4 regions of the Maridesulfovibrio gilichinskyi genome follow, and region 2 is predicted to be linked to each of the others. Evidence: predicted binding sites of a transcription regulator. Region 2 holds the regulator's gene; each other region holds the start of a gene.
The links. Region 2 encodes sigma-54, which starts transcription at its own class of promoters, with help from an activator protein. Its sites were predicted from a motif close to CTGGCACGGNNNNTGCTT; they were not measured.
Positions count from the first base shown of each region.

Region 1 (5,383 bases), on a different contig from region 2:
ATGTGAATATACTGTATTAATCTGATCCAGGCCTGCCCCTTTGGTAATGAGCGCATGGCTGATACGGCTATACAATTCATCCTGAATATACACGGGGTATCGCATGAACAAATCAACATTCTGCCCGACTGTTCCTGCTAGAGAATTTTCAAGGGGAATTATACCTAAATCGGCTTCACCTTTGGAAACGGCTACAAAAATGTCTTCAAAATTATTTTTCGGGACAAGGTCAGCCTGACGTCCCATGTGCTCTAATCCTGCAAAGTATGAAAATGTCCCTTCAGGTCCCAGATAGACTACTCTTTCAGGACGCTGCAACCTGCGTGATGAAGAAATAATCTCGCGATAAATGCCCTCAAGATGTTCACTTGGAAGCGGACCGGGATTACGCTCTGTCAAACCTCTGAGAACTTCCTGCTCTCTAAAAGGTTTAAAAATCTGATCTGCGGAACCTGCTTTGAGCTTACCTACCGAAAGAGATGCGGCAGCTCGCTTATTGAGAAGCTCAAGTATCTCAACATCGAGTGTATCAATTTCTTCTCTTAAGTGATTCAAATTCTTTTTGCTGGATTCTGACATTCTATTATTCCTCAACAATCTCTTCAGTAATACGCATTCCGAAATGGCGTCCAGCATCATCAAGACGGCACATAATTTCATCGCCGGGCTTGATTGTGACTACGCTTACAGGCTCGCCTTCACCGCTTACAACTCTTATTGTTTCTGCATTCTGCAAAAACACTTTACCGACAACCGGTCCCTGCGGAGTCTCAACTTCAGCTGTTATGAGCAGCATCGGCCTTACTTCAACTTTGCACCTACCGACTGTTGCAATAGAAGTCTTTCCGGTCGCATCAACGATAAGGACTTCGGTTCCGGCAGTAAGTTCCTGCAAATAAGTTGTTCTGTCTCCTGGCATTTGTGCATAAGCATGCACAGCTCCGGCATTTACTCTGAACGGACGGGCCGCGACATAAGGGTTTGATTCTGTTTCACCGTGAACAAGAAAAGTAAAACCGCTTGAATTACCAACCAGCATACCCTGACCTTTTTTTAGCATGGAGATCGTATCTACGCAGACGCGATGGCCGAGACCCGCAGATTCAATTTTGGTAATCTTAGCTTTTTGTAATTCCATATGGCCCTGACTGAGTTTAAGTTCTGCAACAATTGTCTTAAGATCATGTGCCGCTTCCGGCAAAACAACAATTGTGTCAGCTCCGCGCTCAAGAACTCCTGCGGCAAGTCTGGCACGGTCCAAAGATTCAGCCTCAAGAGCCAGACTTTTAACCTGTGCAAGAATATTTTCTACAGGAATAATTTCCCACCCTTTTGTAAGGCAGACTTCACGTCCTTCCGTCGCAAGATTTATCGCAATATCTTCATCACTTTTCTGATCAATTGAAACAAGCGGCATATCTTCCGGTGTAATTACAGTAACTCTGCCGAGTTCCGTAATAGCTTTGACATGCTGAGCATCAGCAAGAACAGCGTCGACACCGGACTCAAGAGCTAATGTCAGAAGTTCTTTATCAAAAGGAATCGCTTTAAAAATTATCTTTTTCATCATTATTTCCAATTATGTTATTCGCCGAGAAATTCGAGAGCGGCTTCAACAGTTTCGTCCTGATGAACAACTTTACTGAGAGCTTTTACCAGTTTAACGCGATTCTTATGCTGAAAAACGTTACGCCCGACAGAAAGACCGGAACCGCCTGCGCTGATTGAATCTGAAACCATCTGGAGAAATGCCCTTGTTGTATCAAGCTTCGGCCCGCCTGCAATAACAACCGGAATACAACAACCATCAGTAACACGTCTAAAAGATTCAGGATCACCGGTGTAACAGACTTTAACTATATCTGCGCCAAGCTCTTCACCGGCACGGGCGCAATGAGCAACAACTTCAGGATCGTATTCATTTTTAATTTTAGGACCGCGGGCGTAAACCATAGCGAGAACAGGCATTCCCCAACTGGTAGCCTTGGCGGAAACTTCACCGAGATCGCGGAGCATCTGTGTTTCACTTTCATCTCCGAGATTGACATGAACACTTACGGCATCAGCACCGCGGCGCAGAGCGTCTTCAACAGAACCGACCAGAACTTTAGCATTGGGAGTGGGAGAAAGAGATGTACTTGCAGAAAGGTGAACAATAAGACCTACATCCTGTCCTTCACTGCGGTGTCCGCAACGGACAAGCCCTCTGTGACCTAGAACAGCATTGGCTCCGCCGGAGACCATATCATCCACAGCCTGACGCAGATTCTCAAGTCCTGCGATCGGTCCGACGCTGATACCATGATCCATAGGAACAATTATTGTTCTTTCGGTTTCTCTATTGAAAATTCTTTCAAGTCTGATTTTTTTCCCGATATCCATTTTAGTTCTCCGGTTGTTTAACCTTACTTCAGAACCGCTTTCCTTTGGCGACCTCAGTTAAAAAAAAAGGGCCGCCGGCGAGTTATCGCCTGCGGCCCTTTAGTAGAGGTAGTTTGCTAAGACTTTTTATTACTTACGAGCAAACCTCCACCCGACCACAAGCGTGGGTGCACCAAAAGTAAAAGTAATAAAAAAATGAATGGCTAGCGCCCAGGGTGTTGAAAGTTTGCATAGGAAACACGTAACCATTCTCACCAAAAAGAGTCAACAACTTTATTTATTTTTTTCCTATCATATATAATACTCGATTATTGTTAATTTCGAGCGTCTGGCAAAACGCATACAACAAAATAATTACTTTTTTGTTAATTAGTAGGACATAAAAGTACACAAAAAAGTATATTAATACAGATTTGTAATAGAAAAAAACACCCTCTTTTAAATAAACTCAATTATATTAATAAGTTGAATACTTGGCACGGTAGATGCTTAGATAGCTGCATCCTTAAAGCAATTTACACCCTGGAGGAGGACTTTATGATTTCCAAATTTCCATCAATAGGCCGGAAAATTTCGACCATTCTCGCTGTGCTGATGCTGGCCGCGCCAACCGCGGCTTTTGCTGGGGAAGAATATCTTACTCAGACCCACGCTAACATTTTATGGACCCTTGTTGCCGCCATACTCGTTATGTTTATGCAGGCAGGCTTTGCATGTGTTGAAGCAGGATTCACCAGAGCTAAAAGCGCCGGTAACATCCTAATGAAAAACTTTCTCGACTTTGCTGCAGGTTCAATTATCTTTTTCCTTTTCGGTTTCGGACTCATGTTCGGAATTGATGCTGCAGGTTTTATAGGAACCTCAGGATTCAGTCTGGCAGGAGTAGGTCTGACCAGCCCTGACGCACAGTGGACACTGACCTTCTGGTTCTTCCAGTCTGTTTTTGCCGCAACAGCAGCTACAATTGTTTCCGGTGGTATTGCCGAACGCACAAAATTCAGCAGCTACTTCTTTGTTACTATGATAGTAACAGGGATTATCTACCCTATTTCAGGTCACTGGGCATGGGGCAGCCTCTGGCTCGGAGACTCCGGCGCAGGATGGCTTGAAGGCCTCGGATTCATGGACTTTGCAGGCTCAACAGTTGTTCACTCCGTAGGTGGATGGGTTGCTCTTGCAGGAGCTATCGTAGTAGGACCACGCATTGGGAAATACACTGCTGACGGAAAAGCAAAAGCTATTCCGGGCCACAACATTCCATTAGCATCTCTTGGTGTATTCATTCTCTGGTTCGGTTGGTTCGGATTCAACCCCGGTTCAACAACAACCGCTGACGGTTCAATCGGCCTCATCGCAGTAGTAACAAGCCTCTCCGGTTGTGCAGGTCTGCTCGGTGCAATGATAACATCTTGGATCAAATACGGTAAACCTGATATTTCGATGACTTGTAACGGAGCACTTGCTGGTCTCGTAGGTATTACCGCAGGCTGTGCAACAGTTTCCCCTGCCGGTTCAATCATAATCGGCCTGATCGCAGGTGTTCTTGTAGTACTCTCAATCGAACTAATTGATAAAATATTAAGAATTGATGATCCAGTCGGTGCTGTTTCCGTACACGGTGTCTGCGGAGCATGGGGAACATTAGCTTGTGGATTGTTCACAGTTCCTGAACTTCACGACGGTGTAGGCGGATTATTCTACGGCGGAGGTTTCTCGATCCTGACTACTCAGATCATAGGTGTTGCAACAGTCTTCGTATGGGCATTCGGCGCAGGTCTTATTACCTTCCTGCTCGCTAAAGCATTCATCGGAATCAGAGTAACAAAAGAAGAAGAAATGAAAGGCCTTGATATATCCGAACACGGAATGGAGTCTTACAGCGGCTTCCAGGTCTTCTCTAACGAATAGTCACACAATAGAAAGAGGAATGAAACAAATGAAACTTATTATTGCATATATTCGTCCAGAGTGTCTGACTCCGATTAAACAGGCTCTCTATGCCAAAGGAATCTATACCATGTCCGTAACCAACATTCTTGGTTCAGGTAGACAGGCTGGATTCACTGAGACTTACCGCGGTGTTATTATGGAAGTAAATCTTCTTAAAAAAGTACGCATTGAACTTGGACTTGCCGAAGAAAAAGTTGAGAGTGCCATTGAAGCCATTAAAGCCGGTGCCCAGACAGGTAAAGAAGGCGACGGAGTTATCTTCGTTCAAGACCTTCCAAGAACTATCAGAATCAGAACCGGTGAAGAAACTCTTTAAAATTATGTAAACGCTGACCGGGCTTTCCAGCAATGGAAAGCCCGTTATAAACAGCCCCGATGACCACCCACATCGGGTCCACCCAACCGGTCGAATGGTCTTCCACTCCCTTTCGACCGGTTTTTAATTTTATTTTAAAAAATGCTTAATACACCAACACTATCAATTCATGAAATCATCGAGAGAAATTGCTTGGCAACGATGTTTCAGCCAATCATTTCCATGAGCAGAAAATCCGTGCTGGGGTATGAAGCTTTGACGCGAGGGATCAACCCTTATACTGAGCATGTAATCTCACCGTTAGATCTGTTTGCAATGTGTGAGGATGTCGCGACGCTTACAAAGCTCGATAGAGCCTGCAGATGGAATGCCTTCAAGACCTTCGCCCCCATTTCAAAAAAAAATCGTTCACTCATTCTTTCTGTAAATATTGATGCTGCTGTGCTTGCTAAAAACACTCAGTCTTTGGGCACTACCGGGGAAATGATTAAAAAATTCGATATCCCGGCAAGCAATGTAGTTATAGAAATAATTGAATCAAAAGCAGGCAGTGAAGATGTTCTCTACAAATTCACTGAAAATTGCCGCAAAATCGGCTTTCTTATTGCTCTTGATGATATCGGCACCGGGCATTCAAATCTTGACAGAATACCTGCACTCAAACCGGATATCATCAAAATTGACCGTTCGCTGATTAAAGATATCGATTCAAAATTTCACAATCTTGAAGTCACC
Region 1 covers NZ_FWZU01000003.1:370,202-375,584, reverse strand. Annotated here, with positions in the region: gene pheA (prephenate dehydratase) at 1-579, opposite strand, end outside; gene B9N78_RS10155 (3-dehydroquinate synthase II family protein) at 584-1,567, opposite strand; gene B9N78_RS10150 (2-amino-3,7-dideoxy-D-threo-hept-6-ulosonate synthase) at 1,585-2,382, opposite strand; gene B9N78_RS10145 (ammonium transporter) at 2,977-4,290, shown strand; gene B9N78_RS10140 (P-II family nitrogen regulator) at 4,319-4,648, shown strand; gene B9N78_RS10135 (EAL domain-containing protein) at 4,790-5,383, shown strand, end outside.
Region 1: the regulator sigma-54 is predicted to act here: its motif matches at 2,856-2,873, upstream of B9N78_RS10145 (ammonium transporter).

Region 2 (5,383 bases):
GGGCAAACTCCATTTGAGCCAAGCTGTGCACAGGTAGACTGCCATTCCTCGACAAAATCCGATTGACGCAGATCCATCCCGAGAACAAGTCCTCGATAATTTTCATCCTTACCCTTAAAAAGTTCAACGAGCTTTGCCAGCATACTTGCAGGAAGCCCGTCGACACAGAAAAACCTTAAATCTTCGAAGACCTTTAAAACTGTTGATTTCCCGGCCCCTGAAAGTCCGCTGACAACTATAACCGGAAATGAGTCTGCACTTTCCACCTAAAAGACCTCCACGATGTCCTAAATTAAGTGATATTCAGTAGATTCAACAATTCCTGCTGGTTCTGAGCATTTTTGAATGCTTCTCTAAAAGTTGCATCTTTAAGCTGTCTGGATATTTGAGCAAGTACTTTCAAATGAGTACCGGCGCCTTGATCAGGAGCCAGAACCATAAAGAAAATATGACATGGTTCACCGTCTAAAGCTTCAAAATCAATCCCGCTGCCGCTTCTACCGACAACTACAAAGATATCTTCAAGACAGTCCAATTTACCGTGGGGGATGGCAATGCCATCCCCTATACCGGTTGTTCCTAATTTTTCACGAGTCATAAGGACCTTGAGAGCGGTTTCAACATCTAGCTTAACACCTTTAGCATTAAGTACTGTCACCATTTCTCTCAGAACGCCTTCCTTATCAGAACTTTCAAGTTCAAAAAGGACCAGCTCCTTATCTAAATTATCATTTATTATCATCAATTAATATCCCGGATCAATCAACCCAAAGTCGCCATTCTTGCGACGGTAAATAACATTAACAGCTTCAGTATCTGCATTTCTGAAAACAAGGAATTCATGGTCGAGGGTCTGAAGCTGCATAGCGGCTTCCTCTACAGACATGGGCTTTGGCACAAACTGATCAGTTTCAACAATCGTAGGTTCAGACTTTTCGTCTTCCTCAGTTGTGAAGCTGATTACGTCCATACGCCCGGGGGCAGCTTCGATACGTCTGTGATCTCTCATCTTATCACGCATACGTCTAAGCTGAACTTCAAGCTTGGCAAGGACCAAATCTACAGTTGAATACATATCATCCGATGCTTCATATGCCGAGATATGAATATTATCGGAGCTGAAAATAACATCTGCAACGTGTCTGATCTTATCAACAGACAAGTTGACCTGCATTTCAGTATTATCAGGATTTGTTATAAACTTTTCAAGCTTAGTAAACCTGGTGTTCGCATATTCCTTCAAATGGTCAGACGGGTCAAAGTTCTTAAAAGTAAATGCAACATTCATATGAATCCTCCTTGAGTAAAGGGTGAATATGCTTTTCTACTGAACTGCTAGAATACCTGCTTCCTCTTGGATGAGGATTTAATTCCCATTGCAGTTCTGTATTTTGCTACAGTCCGTCTGGCGATGTTGACCTCAAGTTCAATCTTGAGCATCTCGGCTATTTTTTCATCACTCAGAGGTTTTTTACTATTTTCTTCGCCTATCAAAGACTTAATCAGAGCCTTAACAGATTCGGACCCGACTTGCGAACCGTCATCAAGTCCGAGAGCACTGTTAAAGAAAAATTTAAGCTCATAAATCCCATGCGGAGTCGACACATACTTGCTTGTCGTAATTCGGCTTACTGTAGATTCATGCATTTCAATATCTTCCGCCACCTCTTTAAGAATAAGCGGTTTGAGCTTTGATACTCCTTCCTGAAAAAAACCTCTTTGGAATCTGACTATTGATTCCAGAACCTTATAAAGAGTACGCTGCCGTTGGTAGAGACTCTTCATAAGCCACTGCGCTGAGCGCATCTTCTCCTGAAAATATTCTTTGTCTTCTCCCTTTGTCGAAGCCAGCGTTTCTACATAAAATGAATTCATCTGTAACTTTGGAAGACCGTCCTCGTTCAGGACTATAACAAAATCTCCGTCATATTCATATACATAAGCATCAGGACTGACATAGAAAGACTCTCCCCCAGAAAAACTTGAACCGGGAAGAGGATCAAGAGTTTGCATCAGGTCAATATAGCTCTTGAGATCTTCCATACTAAGCTTAAACTTTCGAGCAAGAGGCTTGTATCTATTCTTCTCTAAATCTTCTAAATGATCTCTAACCAGCGAAACAAGGATAGGGTCATCATCAAGACGCAGAACCTCTAGCTGAATAAGCAAACATTCCTGTGGGCTACGGGCTGCAACTCCGACAGGATCAAATCTTTGAATTCGGTTCAGAACCCTTTCAACATCTTCCATTTCGGCATGGCATGTCTCACAAATATCATCTAATTCAATTCGTAAAAACCCATTACTGCTTAAATTACCTATAATACACTCACCGACAACAAGCTCTTTCTCTGTAAAATTTGAAAGACACAGCTGCCACGATAAATGACCTTCAAGTGTGGTTGCCTTGGTCATCCGTGCTTCAAAAGACATCCCTTCGTCAAGAGACTCCGTTTCTTTAGTTCCGGCCTGCTTGGAAGTACTGGAAAATTCGCCGAGATAATTATCCCAGTCAGCCTCACGGGATATAGCAATATCTTCTGCCGTTGCGGTTCCTGCCTCAGTATCAGGGCTGTCAGTCCGTTCTAAAGCCTCAGCCTCTTCAAGTATAGGATTTTCAAGCAACTCCTGCTGAACAGTATCAAGCAGTTCTAATCGGGAGAGCTGCAACAATTTAATTGCCTGCTGCAACTGAGGAGTCATCACCAGCTGCTGCGAAAGCTTTAATTGTTGTCTAAGTTCCAGTCCCATATATTCCTGCCACCCTCTGATATGCTTAAGCAGTATCTTTTACATTATTCAGATCAATAAAATTGGCCTTCAACAAATTTTCAAAAAAAATGTTTTTCTTGTCGTTGAGCTTGATTTAAGTATGCCACACTAAGGAAGCTCATGCAAGAATTAGTACATATTTATCCGTAATTTCAGGACCTTTCAAATTTTAAAATTGTACATGAAAAAAGTGTACCAATGTTCTGCGTCAGTGTAAATCTACATTGGTAAATTTACTTAAATTGAGTGGGGGCTATAGCAAGAACCGATAAGATAAAATGGTCAGAATGCGCGCAAAATCTTCCGGCCAAAAGGGGGAATATGATCGTAAACAAAGCATGCAGCAAGAAATCAGAGACTGAAACTGTCTCCGAGGTATAAACGGCGTGCCTTGGAATTTTTTACAATGCTCGCCGGAGCACCGTTCAAAATTACGCGCCCTTCATATACCAAATAAGCCCGGTCACAGATACTTAATGTTTCTCTGACATTATGGTCTGAAATAAGAATTCCGAGTCCCATATCTTTGAGCGAAGAAATGATATCCTGAATTTCAATAACCGCGATAGGGTCAATCCCTGCAAACGGCTCATCAAGCAGAATGAATTTGGGATCATTAATAAGAGCCCTTGCAATCTCAAGACGGCGGCGCTCACCGCCGGAAAGGTAAAGAGCTTTCTGTTCTGCCAGCCGCAAAATTCCGAGCTGATCCAAAAGCTGATTCGCCCGCATAGGGATTGCTTTACCGGAAAGACCGGTATGCTCAATAATAATTTCCAGATTTTTACGAACTGAAAGCTTCTTAAATATAGAACTTTCCTGCGGAAGATAACTGATTCCATGCCTTGCTCTTTCATGCAGCGGCCAGCGGGTGATCTGATTTTTATTAAGATAAACATCGCCGGAAGTAGGCTTAACAACACCCACAAGCATATAGAAAGTGGTGGTTTTACCTGCTCCGTTAGGACCAAGTAAACCTACAACTTCACCTTCTTTAACATTTAAGCTTATACCGCGAACAACTTCTTTCTGTCCGTAGTTTTTAACCAGCTTGTTGGCGATTATCGAAGACATATAAATCCTATAAAATTTGTTAATAAAAAACTATGGAGCGACATTTTTAGGAGTGAAAAAGATTGCTTCAACAGGCTTATCACCACCGACAACTTCAGAACGGTTGTCTTTCAGATAAAACTTGATCAAATTACCTTGAACTAAGTTAGGACCGTCTTGCAGCTTTGCATTCCCTTCCATAAGGATAATCGAATCACCTACAACAAAAGTCAGTTTATCGCATGAACCTTTGCGATTATTCATAACAACATTTACGCTGCCTGTTGCTATAATTTCTTTAATTTTATTTTGGGTATCTTTAAGAGAATCTCCGCCTGATTTTAACATAGCGGTAAGAGTATCCGACGTTAAGGTAACATCAAGTCTTACAACTGTTACATCGCCGGAAAAAGTGATTTGATTCTTATTCTCACTGAAAGTCATCTTTTTGGAAGTGATTTTAATAGGCACTTCATCTGGGCCGCCTGGAACACGTTTCTTAGCGGGTGCTTCCTTTTTAACTTCTGCAGGAGGTTCTGTACTCAAATATGCGTTATAAACATACCCGACTATCTCCATTTTGCTATCAGGAGTATCTCCGGCCTTAAAAATAGGGAACCACTTACCTTCTTCAGGTCCGACGAGTACCGCCTGCCCTAATTCAAGTTTGTCCACAATAAGCGACTTAACATCAGGTTCGGAACGGACATTAAGAACAGCCTGAGCAAACATTGATTTAGTCACAATCGGTGCGTTTACAACCGCATCCATAGCTTTATCCATGGAAGCAAGCGAGTCGGCGCGTTCTTTCAGTTCAACTTCTTTCTTTTTCTGTTCAGCTTCCAGCTCAGCTTTACGGGTATCAATTCCCGCCATTTTTTTCTTTTCCAGATTTTTAGGATAAGCAGCAAGAAATGGTCCCCAAGCATATCCCCACACCGGAGTATCTTCTTTTACCATAGTATCTATACGATAAAGAGCGTACATTCCGCCCTTTTCTTTCCCGACCTGTGCACGGTACCCAGGATTCAGAACGCCTACAGCTTTAGACGATGCAACAGGCTTTTTAATTACATTTATTTTTCGTACAGCATATCTAATTCTGGCATCATCAAGATTGATATTAACAGAACTTTCCTTAACAAAACCCAGAGCATCATTTTCCGAAACAACAGGTTTGTCAGCATTAAAAACTGCGTACCAGCCGCCATGCAAAAAGCCGACTTTAATTTTATCGCCTTCTGCTAATTTACCGGCGACAGCTGATTTTAAAGAACGCTCTGCGTGATACTCAAGAGGGGTTCCCACGTATCTGACATCACCCCAGTCAACGACGGGGCTGTTTTTAGCAGCGGGAACAACAATTTTTTTAGAAATATAACCGACAAGTGAGTCTGACAAATTTGATGAAGCCGGATAAACAGGGAGCCATCCGCCTTTCTCTTTACCGACACTGAAACTTTCCGCAGGTGATAAAACCCAGACAACTTCAGCTTTCAAATCAGGGTTTTCTCTAATATTAGCGATAGACTGAGTGATCATAAGCTCTGCCTTTGCA
Region 2 covers NZ_FWZU01000008.1:60,618-66,000, reverse strand. Annotated here, with positions in the region: gene rapZ (RNase adapter RapZ) at 1-266, opposite strand, end outside; gene B9N78_RS17495 (PTS sugar transporter subunit IIA) at 293-742, opposite strand; gene hpf (ribosome hibernation-promoting factor, HPF/YfiA family) at 746-1,288, opposite strand; gene rpoN (RNA polymerase factor sigma-54) at 1,336-2,751, opposite strand; gene lptB (LPS export ABC transporter ATP-binding protein) at 3,124-3,846, opposite strand; gene B9N78_RS17475 (LptA/OstA family protein) at 3,877-5,383, opposite strand, start outside.

Region 3 (5,383 bases), on a different contig from region 2:
TCGCCTGTACTGTTTAAATTGTGCAAGATGTTTTTCTGCACTTAACCCGAGCAGAATATAGGTTTGCTGTTCTTGAGGCGGAAGAAATCTGTTATGTTTCTGTCCATAGAGTCTTAGTAGATGAGGCTGCCCTTGCGTACCATAAAGCAGGGCTGCTTTTCCGTTGATAACAACCGGAGTGCTTGCTTCATTGAGCGAGCGGATCATGTTGAAAATAGGCGTGGGGGGAGTGAACGTGGTGGATGCATCTTTTTGTCCTACCACGACTAAGGGGTTGTCATCCGGGCCGTACAGTCCGATAAAAAGCAGATCGCCCTGTGCGACCATTTCCTGAAAAAGTTCTCTTGCCGCCGGAACAAGATTTTCACGAGCTTGCTGATTATGCATTCCCTGCCAGCGCATTCTGCGCATTCCGTCCGCAAGTTGAATATCAAGCCCGCGGGTAATGGACTTTGCTGAAAGAAGCATATGCTCAAACACAGTCTGCTGCATCTGGCGCAGGTTTTGCCACGTAAGGTAGAGAGAACCTGCGCCGAGCAGCAGCAGAGCCAGAAGAGCTAAAGCCAGCGGCAATCTTTGTGATCTTTGTGAGCTTAATTCCATTAACTAGTCTGGTTTATGTTTAAGGGTGTAAAAGTATTCCAATTTGACGAGGTGATGTCATATTCAACATGCCTGCAATGTCACGGATGGTTGTGGACTTGTCAACAACAGCACCTTTTTCTCTAAGTATTCCAAGAGCAGTATTGAGATCAAGATTTTGTCTCTCGCAATATTCTTCGAGTGTCAATTTGCCGAGTCCGCTTCCCGCGCCGCTTCCCATTCCGCTGCCCATGCCGCTTCCGCTGTTGTTGTAACCTGAGTCTTGGTGCATGCCGGATTGATTAAGCGGCCCGCCTGCGTTCATGTTGGTTCTTTGCTCAGGCTGATCCTTTAAAATAATTTCGTGGAGTTCTTTGGGGGTAAGTCCGGCTTTGTCCGCAATAGCTCTGATTGATTGCGCTGTAGATTCAATTTCTATCTCCGCCCCTTTAATTGAGGCCACAGCCTTATCAAGATCAAGTCCCATGCGTTTGCAGAATACGGCAAGAGAACTGAGTTCGGCATGTCCATACGGAGGATTGCCATATTTCATTTCGCCTTGAGTTTTAAGGTAAGCAGAAAATTCAAGAACCTGCTTCATAGGTGGAAGCCCTGTTAATGATCCTATTGCAACATACAGGGTGAGAAGAATGCTGATAAAAAATGCTGCTGATGAGAAATTTGATGTGGAGGATTTTTTCTTAAGATATGCAATAATGGGTTTCCAGTTAAGCCAGATATGGATGATTGAAGCAAAAAGAAAAAGCACTCCTGTGCAGATATGGATGGAGCCCCATTGGTCTTTACTAAGCCCAAGGAATGTCCAGTCCGCCCAGTATGCAACGCGTCCTTGTGGTACTAAATAAAGAATTATACTTGTTAGAGACAGGACGATAATCGCAAAGAAACTGATTAATGATGTTATTTTTCTAAGCATTAAAAATCTCCTATCCTTTTGGTAAATTAAAATTAAATGTTACAGGAAACTGAATCAGTTTTAATGTGTTCTATTATGTATACGTAACTCTTATCTTATTAGAAAGAGAATTAATAAAAAAGGAGGACATATATGTCCTCCTTTTTACCCGTTTTCCTGTTTTGTGTAGATGAACGTTTAATAAAGTTATTAGTTAAAGCGGGGGCATCCCTGCTGTGGATTGCAGTTTGGATTTTGGTTGTTGCCACAGCCTCCGTAGCCGTTCTGCATCATACCTCTGTTTCCGTTCTGCATCATACCCATGCCTCTTGGTCCGTTTCCAGGTCCGGGGACAACAAGCCCTGTAACCTGTTCAAGTTCATCAGCCATCTTCTGATGAGTAGTAAACATTTTTTCTCTTACATCAGAGAGATCTTTTACCATTGCGTGGATAGTCGCTTTGTCAGCTTTACCTGAATTTACAAGAGCATCAAGTTCTGTACGTTTAGCCCATTGTTCATTTTTGAGTGTACGGAAAGTCGTTTCGTATTTAGAAATAATTTCCTGAGCTAACTGCTGTTTTTCAGGTGCCAGCTGGTTTAAGGCTGCCCAGTTGCCTCCATTATGATATCCATTATGGTAACCACCGCCTGCCATGGCTACTGCGGCCATCGATAATACAAATACAATTGCTAGTGGGATCAAAGTTTTTTTCTTCATATAATCTCCTACAGTTAAATGTTGTTGCCCTCTCGGAGAAGTATACAGCAGTATACGTGCCAAAACTTTTAGTGTGGTAATATCAATGAGTTATGTTGGATTGGGGATTGTGTTGAATATGTTTTGGTGCAATTAACTGCACATATATTGCACAAGTGCAGCGTAATACGGGATTGGTGCAAGCTGTTTAAATAATATCGGAATTATCTGTAAGCCATTTGTGCATTCCACAGGCTTTACATTGTGCGCATCCTTCCGGAGGACATGGAGGAGTCATAACCCCTTTAAGGTATCGTTCCCATTCGCGCCACAGGTAAGACTTGTTTATACCTGTTTCAATAAAATCCCACGGCAGGGGATCATTTTTATCCAGATTGTGGTCAATAAATTTTTCAAGGTCGCCTTCGTAGTATTTGAAAGCTTTTTTCCAGCCGCCTTCTTCAGCGGCTATCATGATAAATTTATGCAATTCTTCATTGCCACGGGCAAGAATACCTTGAAGTCTTGCTTGAAATGGTGAATCGCCTGAGAATGTTACGCCTTTATATTTTTTGGTAAGTGAGTTCACTTTAGCCAGAACATTTTTAAGTTCTGTTTCGGAGGGCATGGCTGTCCACTGAAGCGGAGTCCAAGGTTTCGGTACGAGGCAACTGGCGCCTAAGGTAATGCGCATGAATTGTTTTTTCTTGTTACCTTGTCCGCGACTGCGCGCCTGATCGATCTTCTCAAGCATGGAAGCAAATTCTTCGTAATCTGCATCGGTTTCACCGGGCCATCCTACGATAATATACATCCGTAAATGATTTACTCCCTTGGCAGCGCAAAGTTCTACCGCGCGCAGGAAGTCTTCTTCATTAAGGTTCTTGCTTGCACTGTCACGCAGCCGCTTACTTGCACCTTCTAAAGCCAGAGTGACAGTGCGGACGCCGGATGCCCGCAAAATATCGAGCAGTTCTACGGTTAACCCGTCAGCTCTGACTGAGGATAAAGAAAATTTGGTTTTTCTGTTTTTGAGCCATTCAATATAAGGGATTAGATCAGGCCAGTCTGTAAGAGCCGTTCCTACTAGACCCACTTTGGGAGGATCTGCCAGTTCAACAATCTCTTTAAGCTGGTCAAGAGAGGCGTGCCTTGGAGGTCTATAGATGTACCCTGCCGCGCAGAACCTGCACCCGTAAGGGCAGCCTCTGTTCACTTCAACCAGAAACATGTCTTTGAAAACAGCTTCCGGACTTATGAAACAGGAATATGCCGGTGTTGACAGAACAGGAACGTGATCGTTCTCTCCACAAGGAGCAGGAGGAACAAGAGCTCTTTTGACCTTGCCTGACGTTTTTGCGGGAACGTATACTCCAGGTCTGTCTTTGATAAGTTCAAGAAAGTCATTCTTGCTTCCGCCGTCGTAGATATGCCGTTTAAGTTCGAGGCATAAATCCTTAAGTCCCGCTTCGGCTTCTCCTACCCAGAAAAGATCGAAAAAGGGTGCTATCGGTGCAGGATTTAAAAATGCAACCGGACCTCCGGCCATAACCAGCGGGAAGCCCGGGCGTTCCGACGATAAAGCCGGAACGCCCGAATCTTTCAGCATTCTTACGGGGTGGAGATACTCCTCCTCGAAGTTTATGCTGAAGCCGATCAGGGGAAACTCGGACAGTTCTTTGTCACTGTCCATGGAAACAGAAGGCTGTCCCGGATCACCAAGAAAAAACCTTTCAACTGCAAGTTCATCTTCAGGAGCCAGCAGGCGATAAACAGCCTGCCATCCTAAAGTGGAAAGAGCAGCACCTTTTCTGCCGGGGAAGACCAGGGCCGTGGGCAGTCGTCCACCAGTCTCTTCAGCTATAGGTTCTTCACGTCCATAATATATAAAATCCTCTTTTACAGACATGTATCAGGTTCCAGCGTGTTCCGGTAAATCAGAATTGTTTCCTTATTAATTTTCATTTGCAGACAGTATTAATCAGCCTGTTTGCGGATAAAAGTCGGTACTTCAAAATCGTCATCATCATGGAAGATGAATTCTTCTCCGCCTGAATTTGCAGCAGTTTTATTTTTCACAGGTTCAGAATTTCCAGCGGTTTCAGCCGGTTTCGCTCCTGAGCGCAGATATGCGGGAATAGAGCGGTCTTCTTCTGAATGAAGATTGCCGAGATGTCTTACATTACCTTGTTCGGTAGCTCGTGGAGCCATGCCTCTAGGAGTAATGTTAGAACGGGTAGGCTGCTGCATTTCAATTACAGGCTGCATCGGTTTCTCTTCTGCGGAGTCGATACCTGTAGCAATAACGGTAATGCGCATTTCGTCACCGGCATCAGGATCAAAAACAGTTCCGAAGAAAATCTGTGCATCTTCGTGAGCTTCTTCGTAAATAATATTTGCAGCTTCGCTGACTTCATCAATGGTCATGTCAGGGGAGCAGGTGATGTTGATGAGTACGCCTTTAGCTCCCTCAATTGAAACATCTTCAAGAAGGGGGCTTGTGATAGCTTTCATTGCGGCTTCGCGGGCTCTGTTTTCGCCTCTGGCTATTCCTGTACCCATGAGAGCAAGTCCGGAGCTGGACATGACAGCCTTAACATCAGCAAAGTCAAGGTTGATTAAACCGTGAACAGTAATCAGATCGGCAATACCTTTAACACCGTAATAAAGAACTTCATCAGCTTTTTTCAGCATTTCTGAGAAAGCTGCTTTTTTAGCTGCAAGCTGGAGAAGGCGGTCGTTCGGGATAGTGATAATTGAGTCAACAACGCTTTTGAGTTCTTCAATACCTTTTTCGGCCTGAAGAAGTCTGCGTTTGCCTTCAAAGTAGAAAGGTTTGGTTACAACTGCTACGGTAAGCGCGCCGGCTTCTTTTGCAATCTGCGCAATAACAGGAGCTGCTCCTGTACCTGTTCCGCCACCCATACCGGCTGTGACGAAAACCATATCGCAGTCGCAGACGAGTTCGCGGATCTGCTCAATGCTTTCAAGTGCAGCGTTTTTACCGATATCAGGGTTAGCGCCAGCGCCTAGACCTTTAGTCAGTTGATCACCGAGCTGAATTTTGTATTCAGCAAGAGATTTGTTGATATCCTGAACATCTGTGTTCGCAGCAATAAAGCGAACGCCTGTAAGAGCGGACTGGATCATGTTGTTGATAGCGTTTCCGCCACCACCACCGCAACC
Region 3 covers NZ_FWZU01000002.1:71,222-76,604, forward strand. Annotated here, with positions in the region: gene B9N78_RS05305 (two-component system sensor histidine kinase NtrB) at 1-603, opposite strand, end outside; gene B9N78_RS05310 (DUF4405 domain-containing protein) at 623-1,519, opposite strand; gene B9N78_RS05315 (periplasmic heavy metal sensor) at 1,709-2,218, opposite strand; gene B9N78_RS05320 (radical SAM protein) at 2,406-4,106, opposite strand; gene ftsZ (cell division protein FtsZ) at 4,175-5,383, opposite strand, start outside.
Region 3: the regulator sigma-54 is predicted to act here: its motif matches at 2,264-2,281, upstream of B9N78_RS05315 (periplasmic heavy metal sensor).

Region 4 (5,383 bases), on a different contig from region 2:
TTGATCATCAGGGCCTTACGTTCAGTAATTTCTGTGGGGGTGTGTCTGAGTAACATATTAATTCTCTCTTCTGGTTATTCCCACACGAACGTAGCGGTGAGTTCGGGGTTCTTCTGCCAAGGAGCTTTCATGTAGCTCCAGACCTTGCTGCCGACGAGGCGGTCGATTTCTTTGTAGAAGTTAACCGCTCCCTTGAATCCTGCATAAGGTCCGCCGGAGTCATAGCTGTGCAACTGCTTCATAGGCACGCCCAGTTTCTGTATTGAGAATTTCTCTTTAATACCGGCGCAGAAAACATCAGGTTTAAGTATTTCAACAAGTTTTTCGGCTTCATACTGGTTAAGGTCATCAACAATGATGGAACCGTTATCCATGTCTTTATTAAGACCTTCGTAATGCTTGAACTTGAATCCTGCTTCTTCAAGGGCTTTAACTTCGTCAGGAGTTTTACGCGCTTTAAAGAGTTTTTCATCAGCTTCAACAGTTAATTCTTCAATGTTACGTGAATCAGAGTCTACTTTCAGGCTTGGTATTACTTCACGTCCTTCGTAGTCATCACGATGAGCGAATTCATATCCGGCAGAGATGGTTTTCATACCCATTTCAGCGAACAGATCCTGATAGTGATGTGCACGTGAACCACCTACGAAGATCATAGCAGTCTTGCCGTTGGTACGGGTGCGTACTTCTTCTGCTACTGCTTCAACTTCAGGCATTTCTTCAGCGATTACATCATTAATTCTTTTGATGAGTTTAGGGTCGCCGAAGTATTCACCAATTTTGCGCAGAGACTTAGCAGTGCTTCGTGCGCCGATAAAGTTAACTTTGATCCATGGAATGCCGTATTTAGTTTCCAGCATGTCCGCTACGTAGTTAATAGATCTGTGACACATTACGCAGCTTAGGTCGGCATGCTGAGCAGAGGCAAACTGGTCGTATGTTGAGTTACCGGAGAAGGTTGAGATGTTTGTGATGCCGCATTTTTTGAAAATACGGTCAATCTCAAAACCATCACCGCCGATGTTGTATTCACCGAGAAGGTTGATTTTATATTCACCTTCAGGAGATTTTTTATTTTCACCTACAAGGTGAGTGAAGACCTGGTTGTTAGCAATATGGTGACCGGCTGACTGAGAAACACCTTTGTATCCTTCGCAGGAGAAAGCAAAAATGTTACAATCTTCATACTGGGCAGACAGCTTTCTTGCTACAGCGTGAATGTCATCACCGATCAGGCCGACAGGACATGTTGCGAAAATACAGATACCTTTAGGGTGGAACAGTTCGTAAGCTTCAATAATCGCTGCTTCGAGCTTCTTTTCCCCGCCGAAGATAATATCCTGATCCTGCATATCTGTTGAAAAACAGTATGGAATATAGTTTTCGCCGTCTTTTCCAGCATCAGTCTGGTTACGTCTGGTAAGCCATGCGTAAAAGCTGCAACCGATAGGACCGTGGACGATATTTACGATGTCACGGGTCGGTCCCATGATAACGCCCTTACAACCTGCGTAAGTACAGCCGCGCATTGTGATGATGCCTGGAATGGTACGAACGTTGGCTACGATTTCAGGGGATGTATCAGCGCCGACCGCTTCATTAATCATTATCTGTTTGGCGCGTTTGCGGGCCACTTTAGGAGGATACTTCTTGAGAAGCTCGTCCTTAATATCAGTGGGGCTCCACTGCACCATTTTTGTCGTTTTTGTCATCTTGCAATCTCCTTGGAACTAAACGATAGCTTTTTTGCCTTTTTCAGCGGTTCTGACGCGTACTGCATCTCCGAGAGGAGTTACAAAGATTTTGCCGTCACCGGGTTTTCCGGTCTGGTTAGCTTTGATGATAGCTTCAACAATGTCATCGACGAGGTCATCTGGAACGACAACTGTTAATATGCGTTTAGGGTAAAGCTTACCTTTTTCACCGAGAACAGCTGCGGCTTCTTCGTATCCGCTTTCTGCTCCTTCAAGGACCGCTGAGTTAACGAATCCTTTTCCCCGGCCTTGAGCTTCGTGAGCGAAGTAGGCATCTACGCCTGCTTCATCAAGTGCTGCTTTGGTGCGGTTCATCATGTTCATCCGCACAATGGCGATGATTTCCTGCATTATGCCTCTCCCTCTGCAGCGCCTTCCTTTACGCCGGAACTGATAGTGTAGACATCGCCAACTTCTGAAACGAAAATCTTACCGTCTCCGAAAGCTCCCTTGGTTCCTGATCTTGCAGCGTCCATGATGGTGCTGATGACGAAATCTTTATCTTCAGCCTTAACAACGCTCATGAGCATGGTTTTAGGAATTTCGTCGTAGGTAACTTCGCCGATTTTGATACCGCGTTGTTTACCGCGACCTGCTACTGAATATTTTGTTACAGCCGGAAATCCGTTGTCCATGAGTGCTGCCAGAACTGCGTCTGCTTTTTCCGGTCTAACTATTGCTCTTACCATGATCATCATTTGGCTCTCCTATGGTGCGATTTGAATATAATGTTTTTTAAAAGGGGTAAGTGTTAAGCTACTTCCAGCAGACCGAAGTCGAGCAGGAGCTGTTCAAGTTCTTCAATTTCAAGAGGTTTAGGTACAACAAACATTGTGTTGTCATCGATAGCTTTAGCAAGACCGCGGTATGCATCAGCCTGAGGAACTTTATCATTCCATTCGATAACAGTTTTACGGTTGATTTCTGCACGCTGTACGTCGTTGTCACGAGGAACAAAGTAGATCATCTGTGTGCCGATCTTTTTAGCAAGTTCTTCGATCATCTCTTTTTCGTTATCAACGTTACGTGAGTTACAGATAAGACCGCCGAGACGGACGCTACCGGACTGAGCATACTTCATAATACCTTTACAGATGTTGTTGGCTGCATACATTGCCATCATTTCACCTGAACATACGATGTAGATTTCTTCTGCTTTACCGTCACGGATAGGCATTGCGAATCCACCGCAGACAACGTCGCCGAGAACGTCATAGAATGCGTAGTCGAGTCCTTCAGACTCTTCGTAAGCACCGAGATTTTCGAGCATGTTGATGGAAGTGATGATACCGCGACCGGCGCAACCTACTCCTGGTTCAGGACCACCGGATTCAACACACCAAGTGTCGCCGTAACCGGGCTTGCGGATATCCTCGAGTTCTACGTCTTCGCCTTCTTCACGAAGAGTATCGAGAACTGATTTCTGAGCTAGACCACCAAGAAGAAGACGGGTGGAGTCAGCTTTAGGGTCACAGCCTACAACCATTATTTTACGTCCCATCTGTGCCAAACCGGCAACAGTGTTCTGAGTAGTTGTAGACTTGCCGATACCGCCTTTTCCGTAAATTGCGACTTTTCTCATCTTTTTCATGATACTCCTCCAAGGGTTTATATTTTAAAATTTACGTTGATGCTGATTCACATAAGGCAATTGGCGTGCCAAATTAGGTTTTGCAAGTTAACTATCTAATATAACGGTATTAATTCATTCAACGGGGCCTAGAAAGAATCTACATAAAACGTGGGTAGCGACATAAACTACATACGTTAGTGTAGTTTCCTACAAAAATGTATGTAGATTGAAGTAGGATGTGTTTTTAAAATAAGCGTATTATTACAAGATAATATACGAATGGCGCCCATTGGCATTGATTGTGCTTAGTAATGATTATCTACTAACGACAAGGAGCCATGACATGTTGATAGATACAACACTCAGAGAAGGCGCACAGTTGTTCGGCGCATATTTTAATATTGATACTCGTAAACGCATTGTCGCAGGGCTTGTAGCTCTTGGAATAGATGAAGTAGAACTGGGCTGGGTAGGGCAGGAAGATTTGCAGGAACTTGCAGAATATGGACGCTCATTAAACGGTAATACAAAATTCAGTGTCTGGAGTCCCTGCCGCGAAGAAGATGTTATTACAGTTTCAAAGCTTCCTGTTGACCGCATTAATATAGGTGTTCCGGTTTCAGACCTTCATATAGAGAAGAGGCTTGGCCTTGATCGGGCAGGATTACTCAAAAAACTAACTAAAACGGTTGAGACGGCTAAGAACCACGGTCTTAGATATGTTTCTATCGGACTGGAAGACCTTTCAAGAGCTGATGAAGCTTTTGCTCTGACCGTGGCGTTACTTGCAAAAGTGTCGGGAGCTTCGCGCATTCGTCTTGCGGATTCACTCGGGCAACTTACTCCGAAAGCTACTGAAAATCTGGTGCAGTTGTTCAGCAGTCAGATCAATATTGATTTTGCCGTCCACTGCCATGACGATTTCGGTATGGCGACCGCAAATGCGGTAACTGCCCTTGGGGCCGGTGCAAAATATGTGGATGTAAGCGTGCTGGGAATAGGTGAGCGGTCCGGCATCTCCGCCACGGAAGAGTTGATTGCATATCTTTCGCTTAATAATGAGAACCATCCATATTCTACAGAAGGGCTTGTGGATCTTTGCAGCTTTGTTTCCAGCGCGGCCGGAGTGACTATCGCGCGGACTAAAGCGGTAGTTGGAACTGATATTTTCGCCTGTGAATCCGGTTTGCACGCACATGCATTAAGTAAATCACCTGAACTCTTTGAACCATATAATCCTGAGCTTGTAGGGAAAACCCGTAAGCTCGCAGTCGGCGGTAAGAGCGGTAAGTCAGCAGTCGCTTCGGCATTAAGCGACGGTGAAATTGCGCCGCTTGTAAAAGATTTTTCTGAGCGTAATCTTTCCGCTCTTACGCAGGCTGTGCGAAAACTTTCATGTGAATTAATGCGTCCGCTCACCAAAGGAGAGCTCGTTGAGTTGACCTTGAATTCTGAAAAATAGAAATAAGCATGAGTGAAAATAGCATGTAAACATTTAAATGTAATATCTCATATAGTGTATTTTAACTAATTCAGCATAATTTTTAGTTGTTAGAAGGGAGATTGGACATGGATTTATGCAAAACAAGATTAGGTGATGTTCCTGTTGCAGGGCCTATAGAAATGTACGCGAATGGATCTGTCCATATTTGTTCACCTTCCGGAGCATGTGTTCTTGAAACACCTGTAGGTAAACTTGTGCCTCAGTATTCGACCGATGATCTCAGACGAAAAACTGTTCAAGCCTTATCTTTTTATGAGTCAGGACTTCCCAAATCTGTGCCTTTGGAAGAAAAGACCTTAGTTAAAACTCCGATAGGTGATATTGTTGTAGAGTTGGTTACTTTTCATCCAGGTGGCGGAATCAGCAGAGTTTTTCCTTTAAACGGCAAGCTTTCCGGTTATTGGAGTCAGGAAGATGAAGCCGGTTTAGCTGATCCGATTGAGTTAATGACTCCAATCGGTTTGATCCGCACTAAAATTATCGGGATGAGTTTTTATGAAAATGAAGCCTTGCGCAGTGTTACCTTGTGGCCGGGCGAGATTGTTGAAGTTC
Region 4 covers NZ_FWZU01000001.1:966,074-971,456, reverse strand. Annotated here, with positions in the region: gene nifK (nitrogenase molybdenum-iron protein subunit beta) at 1-56, opposite strand, end outside; gene nifD (nitrogenase molybdenum-iron protein alpha chain) at 75-1,712, opposite strand; gene B9N78_RS04620 (P-II family nitrogen regulator) at 1,731-2,105, opposite strand; gene B9N78_RS04615 (P-II family nitrogen regulator) at 2,105-2,452, opposite strand; gene nifH (nitrogenase iron protein) at 2,506-3,336, opposite strand; gene B9N78_RS04605 (LeuA family protein) at 3,671-4,789, shown strand; gene B9N78_RS04600 (hypothetical protein) at 4,897-5,383, shown strand, end outside.
Region 4: the regulator sigma-54 is predicted to act here: its motif matches at 3,400-3,417, upstream of nifH (nitrogenase iron protein).